DNA from 3 places in the Pseudarthrobacter sp. NPDC058362 genome. Region 2 is predicted to be linked to each of the others. Evidence: riboswitches for the same ligand, from Rfam matches in the RefSeq annotation. Region 2 holds a riboswitch; each other region holds the start of a gene.

Region 1 (2,255 bases), on a different contig from region 2:
CTCCGCCCAGCACCCGTCCCTGCCCATCGATGTGCTTGGTGCCCGAGTAGACGATGACGTCGGCGCCCAGGTCGCCGCAGCGCTGCAGCAGGGGCGTGGCAAAGACATTGTCGACGACGACGGCGGCCCCGGCGGCATGCGCCAGGTCGCTGACCGCAGCAATGTCCACGATTTCCTGCATCGGGTTGGACGGCGATTCAAAGAAGACGGCAGTGGTGGGCTGCGACAGGGCCTCGCGCCACTGGTCCAGGTCCGGGCCGTCCACGAACACCGTCTCCACACCCCACCGGGGCAGGATTTCGTTGAGAATCACGAAGCAGGACCCGAACAGGGAACGGGCGGCAACCACGCGGTCACCGGCAGCGAGCAGCGCACCCAGGGCGGTGAATACCGCGGACATGCCGGACGCCGTCGCAAAGCACGCCTCGGTCCCCTCGAGGAGGCGCAGCCGTTCCTGGAAGGTGGCCACGGACGGGTTGCCGTAGCGGGAGTACACGAACCGCTCGTCTTCGCCGGTGAATGCGCGCTCGGCGGCGGCGGCGGATTCGTAGACGAAGCCGGAGTTCAGGAAGACGGCCTCGGATGTTTCCTGGAAGTTGGTTCGGTCCAGGCCGCCGCGGACAGCCTGGGTGTCAGCGCTCCAGGTGGCGGCATCCGGGTTGAACGTCACTCGGAGATCCCCAGGTTGGTGGGCAGGCCGCTGTTCTTCCAGCCGTTGACCGTCCGCTCACCGTGCCGGTCAGGGACGCCCTCGAACCCTTCAAGGATGTTGTACGACGTGAAGCCGGCCTGCGTGGCAGCGATGGCGGCCGAGATGGAACGCTGGCCGGAGCGGCACAGGAAGAGCAACTCGGCGTGGGGGTCCTCCGGCGCCTGGCTCCGCAGGTCATTGATGAAGTCAGGGTTGGGAATCCCGCCGGGAAAGGTCCACTGGATGAACAGCGGGTCGTTGTCCGTGGCGTTCGTGTCCGGGATGCCGATGTGCGCCCATTCGCCTTCGGTGCGCACATCCACCAGGATGGCGCCCTGCTCCAGTTTGGCCCAGGCCTCGTGCGGCGTGAGGTCGCCTGCGTAGCTCACGCGTGTCCCTCGCCGTCGAACTCGAGGTCCGGAGATTCCAGGTCTTCGACGGCGGTGGCCACGGCGGCGTCTGCGGAGGCGATGGCGGACGGCAGGATCAGGGCCTGCGCCACGATGACTCCCGTGCCGTTGAACGTGGCCGCCGGGCTGCCGTGCAGGACGTAGCCCTCGGAGAGGGCGGTCGAAATACGCTCACAGAAGGCGCGGTCATCGGGGCCCGTAATCAGGCGGTAGGACAGTTTTTCTTCAGGGGCGGATGCGTCAGACACGACAGAACTCCTTCTCTCACGCTTGCAGCTCGAATGGGTCGATATGCCGAGTATTCACCTGAGGCACCCCGCCGCGAAAGGGAGGGTTGCCGACCGACCAGTCAGGGCTTGGCGCCGGTTCTCATTACTCCCCCAAAACGTAACATCCGGGGCGCACCCCGGCACCGCCCTCGTCGTCATGTTCCGTAACTGAAATGTGCGCGCCGGCAAGGAAGGCAGGGATCCCGCGTCTGCGGCGTGGCGGCGGAGCAGACGTGACGCATCCCATATACTGCAGCCTGCATGGCCTCTGGTAAGGTAACGCTAACCTTCCTTTTGTGTTCGTTTCGTGCGGCTTCGGCCGTTTCTTCCAGGAGTGCCTCCTCATGCATCGACCCAAGCTTCTTGCTGCCTGCGCCGCGTTGACGGTGTCCGCTTTGGCCTTGAGCGGCTGCGGCGTGCTGGGCATCGGCAAGGAGCCGGCGGACCTGCAGATCTATTCGGCCCGCCATTACGACCTTGAGGGCGCGTTCGGCGAGTTCACCAAGGAGACCGGCATTTCCGTCGAGTTCATCACCGGTGATGACGCGGAGCTGCTGGAGCGGGTCAAGGCCGAAGGAAAAGACACCCCCGCGGATATCTTCATGACCGTTGACGCGGGCAACTTGTGGAACGCCGGGCGGCAGGACGTGCTTGCCAGCGTTAAGTCGCCCGCCCTTGAACAGGCCGTACCGGCCGACCTGCGGGACCCCGACGGAAAGTGGTTCGGCCTCGCGATGCGCGCCCGCACCATCACCTACAACCCGGAGAAGGTGGATCCGGCCGAATTCGATACCAAGGACACCTACGCCGGCCTGGCCGACGCTAAGTGGAAGGGGCGCCTGTGCATGCGCGACGCCACCTCTTCCTACACCCAGTCACTGGTTG
Region 2 (2,255 bases):
TCGTGGTGGGCTACCTGCTGGACCGGTTCGGCAAGTTCGGCTGGAGCGTCCCCGCCGCCATTGGCGCCAGCGCCCTGCTGCGCGGCACCTACCATCTGTACCAGGGGTTCGGACCCTTCATCGGAAACGTGGTGATGGGTATCGTCTTCGCCTGGCTGTATACCCGGACACGGAGGGTCATGCCTTTGGTGATCGCCCACGCCCTGCTCGATACGGTGGCGTTCGTCGGCTTCAGCCTCTTCGGCCGTGCGGTGGGCCTGGGCTGACCGGCGGGGCCTGGTTAAAAAGAATTCGGCCGCCATCGGTGGGTGACGCCATTGTCACCCGCTGATGGCGGCCGAAGCTGTGGTGCGGTCAGATCGTGACGGCGCCGGTGGCAGTCTCGAACGTCACTGACAGGATGCCCGGGGTGCCGTGCGGCGCCACCCAGTCCACGGCAACGTCTTCCAGCGGGCGCTCTACCGGCTCGCCGAGCCATTCGGTGACGCGCTCGGGAGAGCCGGCGATGGTCAGCGACCGCATCTTGAGGCTGCTGTTGTAGGCATTCGAGGGGTGCAGCGACGGGTCGCCCTCCCACTTGAGCATGTAGGGCACCTGCGGGTCGGCGATCAGGCCAAGGATGCCGATCTGCTTCCAGACCAGCTCGCGGCCATCCGGGAACTTGCGGTTGCCGTTGACCGCCGAGCGGCCCAGGCGCTCCTCGAACGGTGCCAGGTCGTCCACCTCGACGCACCAGCCCATCCAGCCGCCGCCAGCCGCCGAACGGGCACGCACAGCCTGGCCGAACGGTGCCTTGTCCGAAGCCGGGTGGTCCAGGACCTCCACGACCTCCAAGTATTTGTGTCCCGCCAGCGGGATGATCATGTTGCGCGTTCCAAAACGGGGATGTACCCCGCCCTTGACTGCCTCGACGCCCAGGGCGGAGGAAATCCGTTCAGTGGTGGCCGCCAGGCCATCGTGTTCACAGGCGTAAGAGACGTGATCCATGCGCATGGCAACATCTTGGCACTTTGTGATCAGGCTCTCAGCTTAGGTTTGCCTTACTTGGAAATGGGGGCGGAACCCTTGGCGCAAAGCGCCGCGGGTTGGATGCCGGTGTATCGGCGGATGTCATAACGGGTCACACGCGTGGCGCCGCTGGGGGGATCTTTCATACACTCGAGGGAGGTCATGAGTGCCAGCAACAGCCCCGGCTTGCTGGCCGGCAACCCTCCTACCGCGGCGGGGTGCCCCGGGTGAGGACCTGGCCCGCCGGCCCTCCGGCGGCGGGCAAGCGCGTAGAAGAGGTTTGCACATGACAGTCACCGTTCCCCGCACCGCGGGGCCGCGGCACGGCGTGGTCCGGTATGCAGGCATTGGCGGGCTGGAACTGGAAGCCGGCGGCTTCCTGCCGGACGTCATCCTTGCCTATGAAACATGGGGCACGCTCAATGCCGACGGCTCCAATGCCGTCCTCATTGAACATGCACTGACCGGCAGCACCCACGTGACCCGAGGCGACACGGACGAGGACGGCTGGTGGGAAGAGTTGGCGGGCCCGGGCGCGCCCGTCGACACCGACAAATTCTTCGTGGTGGCGATCAACATCCTGGGCGGATGCTACGGGTCCACCGGGCCGTCGTCGCCCGCTCCCGACGGCAAGCCATGGGGCTCCCGCTTCCCGCTGGTGACCCTGCGCGACAGCACCGTGGCGGAAGCGCGGCTGGCCGACCAGCTGGGCATCCGGTCCTGGTTCGCCGTGCTGGGCGGGTCCATGGGCGGTGCGCGGGCTTTGGAATGGGCCGTCACTTACCCTGAGCGGGTGCAGCGTTGCGCGGTCATCGCCGTCGGGGCCGCCAGTACGGCCGAGCAGATCGCCTTTGCCCAGGCCCAGACGCTCGCCATCCGTCAGGACGCGAACTATAACGACGGCGACTACTACGGCGGTGCGTCCCCCGAGGACGGCCTGGCCCTGGCCCGCCGGATCGCCCACATTACCTACCGCTCAGCCCGGGAGTTTGACGGCCGCTTCGGCCGCAGTCCGCAGTCCGGCGAAGCACCGCTGCAGGCCGAAACGCTTTCCGGCCGCGGCCGTTACCAAGTGGAAAGCTACCTGGACCACCAGGGCAGCAAGCTGGTCCGGCGCTTCGACGCCAACAGCTATATCGCCCTCACCGAGGCGCTGATGAGCCACGACGTCACCCGCGGCAGGGGGTCCCTGGCCGAAAGCCTGAGCCGGGCCACCGCGAAATTCTTCGTGGCCGCGGTGGATACCG
Region 3 (2,255 bases), on a different contig from region 2:
GATCTCCCAGCAGATCCGCGCGCAGACGGTAGTTTGGAACTATGATCCAACCCGCTTCGAGCTATAACGATGACCTGCGCCTGGCCCATGTCCTGGCCGACTCCGTGGATGACCAGACCATGAGCCGCTTCAAGGCCCTCGATCTCCATGTGGAGACCAAGCCGGACCTAACGCCGGTCACCGACGCGGACAAGGCCGCCGAGGAGGCCATCCGCGGCCAGCTCTCCCGTTCCCGGCCACGCGACGCCGTGCTCGGCGAGGAATTCGGCAGCACCGGCCATGGTTCGCGCCGGTGGATCATCGACCCCATCGACGGGACGAAGAACTTTGTCCGCGGCGTGCCGGTCTGGGCCACCCTCATCGCCCTCGTGGACGAGGGTGAACCGGTGGTTGGTGTGGTGAGCGCTCCCGCCCTGGGCAAGCGCTGGTGGGGTGCCAAGGGCATGGGTTCCTACACCGGCCGGTCCCTGGCGGCAGCAAGCCGGCTCCGGGTCTCCAACGTCTCCAATCTGGCGGACGCGTCGCTGTCCTACTCGAGCCTGGGCGGCTGGAAGGAGCGGGGCAACCTCGACGAGTTCCTGGGCCTGACCGAGGACGTCTGGCGCACCCGGGCCTTCGGGGACTTCTGGTCGTACTGCATGGTGGCGGAGGGTTCCGTGGACATTGCCTGCGAGCCGGAACTGAACCTTTATGACATGGCCGCGCTGGTGCCCATCGTGGTGGAAGCCGGTGGCCGCTTCACCTCACTGGAAGGCCAGGACGGGCCCTTCGGCGGGAATGCCCTGGCCACCAACTCCATCCTGCACACCGAAGTACTGCACCGGCTCAACCCCTACCTGGACGACCTCCTGTAGGCCGCCGGACTCTCCGGACCGAAGATTACGACGACGGGCGCCGCGAACGGAGTCGTCCGTCGTCGTAATCTTCGCCGAAACACGCCTTTGGCAGCTGGGCGTAACAAAGGCCTTAACATTTCGCTCCGCTTCAGCCTTGCCCGCTGGAATGTCCTACGCTCTTAATCAGGTCACGAGTGCCAGCGCTAAACCCCGGTTTGCTGGCCGGCAACCCTCCATTCGCGGTGGGGTGCCCCGGGTGACGACCAGGCCGGTCCGGAGCGGATGCGGCAAGCGCGGATTCCCTGTTTGTGGAGTCCTTTCCCAGTGAGGTCTCTGTGACAACTGCCACTGTCGCCCCCGCCGTTGCGGCCCCGCCTGCCGATTCCATTGCCGCCGCCGCAGCCCGTCCGCTGGCTGCCGTCACCGGCGCGGAAATCCAGGCGCCCCTGATCACCGGCGGTCACGTCCGCTATGCCAACCTGGACTATGGCGCCTCCGCCCCCGCGCTTTCGGTGGTGTCGGCCTACCTGAACGAAATCCTGCCGTATTACGCCAGCGTGCACCGCGGCGCCGGCTACGCGTCCCAGATCAGTACGTCCGTGTACGAAAACGCCCGGGACATCGTCCGCGACTTCGTGGGCGGACGGCCGGACGATTCCGTCATTTTCACCCGCAACACCACGGATTCGCTCAACCTGCTGGCCGGCTGCCTGCCCGTAGCCGACGGCCGCCCGGCCGGCGATGTCCTGTACCTGGATATCGAGCACCACGCCAACCTGCTGCCGTGGCAGGGCGTCCCGCACCGAAGCATCGTGGCAGCGGACACCATCGCCGCCACCCTGGACGCAGTCCGCGCCGAGCTGGAGCAAGGTGGCGTTATCCTGCTGGCAGTCACCGGAGCGTCCAATGTCACCGGGGAAATCCTGCCGGTGCGCGCCCTTGCGGCACTCGCCCACCAGTATGGCGCCAGGATCGTGGTTGATGCCGCCCAGCTCGCACCGCACCGTCGGATTGACATCACAGCAGACGACGTCGACTACCTCGCCTTCTCGGGGCACAAGCTCTACGCGCCCTTCGGCGCTGGGGTGCTGGTAGGCCGTCCCGATTGGCTGGACGCGGGCGTCCCGCACCTTGCCGGCGGCGGCGCCGTCAAGGAAGCACGGCTCGACGGCGTCCGCTGGGCCACCGGACCGGCCCGCCATGAGGGTGGCTCGCCTAACGTCCTCGGAGCCGCCACCCTCGCGCGCGCCACCCAGGTCATCGCCGGGCTGGACCAGGAGCGCTGGCACGCCCATGAGTCAGCCGTCCGGTCTTTCCTGGTGGAGGGCCTCCAGCAGATCAGCGGCGTGACGGTGCACCAGATCTTCAAGGACACCAACCCGGAAACGGACACCATCGGCGTGGTGAACTTCTCGGTGG

Evidence for each region. A riboswitch is a leader RNA that binds a small molecule or an ion and turns the genes downstream of it on or off. The one in region 2 is predicted to bind S-adenosylmethionine.
Region 1: it holds a riboswitch for S-adenosylmethionine, as region 2 does, so the genes downstream of both, ACFWIX_RS00255 (DUF1737 domain-containing protein) here and ACFWIX_RS07150 (homoserine O-acetyltransferase) in region 2, are expected to answer to the same signal.
Region 3: it holds a riboswitch for S-adenosylmethionine, as region 2 does, so the genes downstream of both, ACFWIX_RS15250 (aminotransferase class V-fold PLP-dependent enzyme) here and ACFWIX_RS07150 (homoserine O-acetyltransferase) in region 2, are expected to answer to the same signal.

What each region holds. Positions count from the first base shown of each region.
Region 1 is NZ_JBHXIW010000001.1:57,956-60,210, forward strand. It holds gene ACFWIX_RS00245 (O-succinylhomoserine sulfhydrylase) at 1-670, opposite strand, end outside; gene ACFWIX_RS00250 (rhodanese-like domain-containing protein) at 667-1,080, opposite strand; gene ACFWIX_RS00255 (DUF1737 domain-containing protein) at 1,077-1,349, opposite strand; SAM riboswitch class IV at 1,363-1,478, opposite strand; gene ACFWIX_RS00260 (extracellular solute-binding protein) at 1,715-2,255, shown strand, end outside.
Region 2 is NZ_JBHXIW010000002.1:572,135-574,389, forward strand. It holds gene ACFWIX_RS07140 (CPBP family intramembrane glutamic endopeptidase) at 1-266, shown strand, start outside; gene ACFWIX_RS07145 (VOC family protein) at 355-993, opposite strand; SAM riboswitch class IV at 1,167-1,282, shown strand; gene ACFWIX_RS07150 (homoserine O-acetyltransferase) at 1,295-2,255, shown strand, end outside.
Region 3 is NZ_JBHXIW010000009.1:114,729-116,983, forward strand. It holds gene hisN (histidinol-phosphatase) at 42-854, shown strand; SAM riboswitch class IV at 1,023-1,136, shown strand; gene ACFWIX_RS15250 (aminotransferase class V-fold PLP-dependent enzyme) at 1,172-2,255, shown strand, end outside.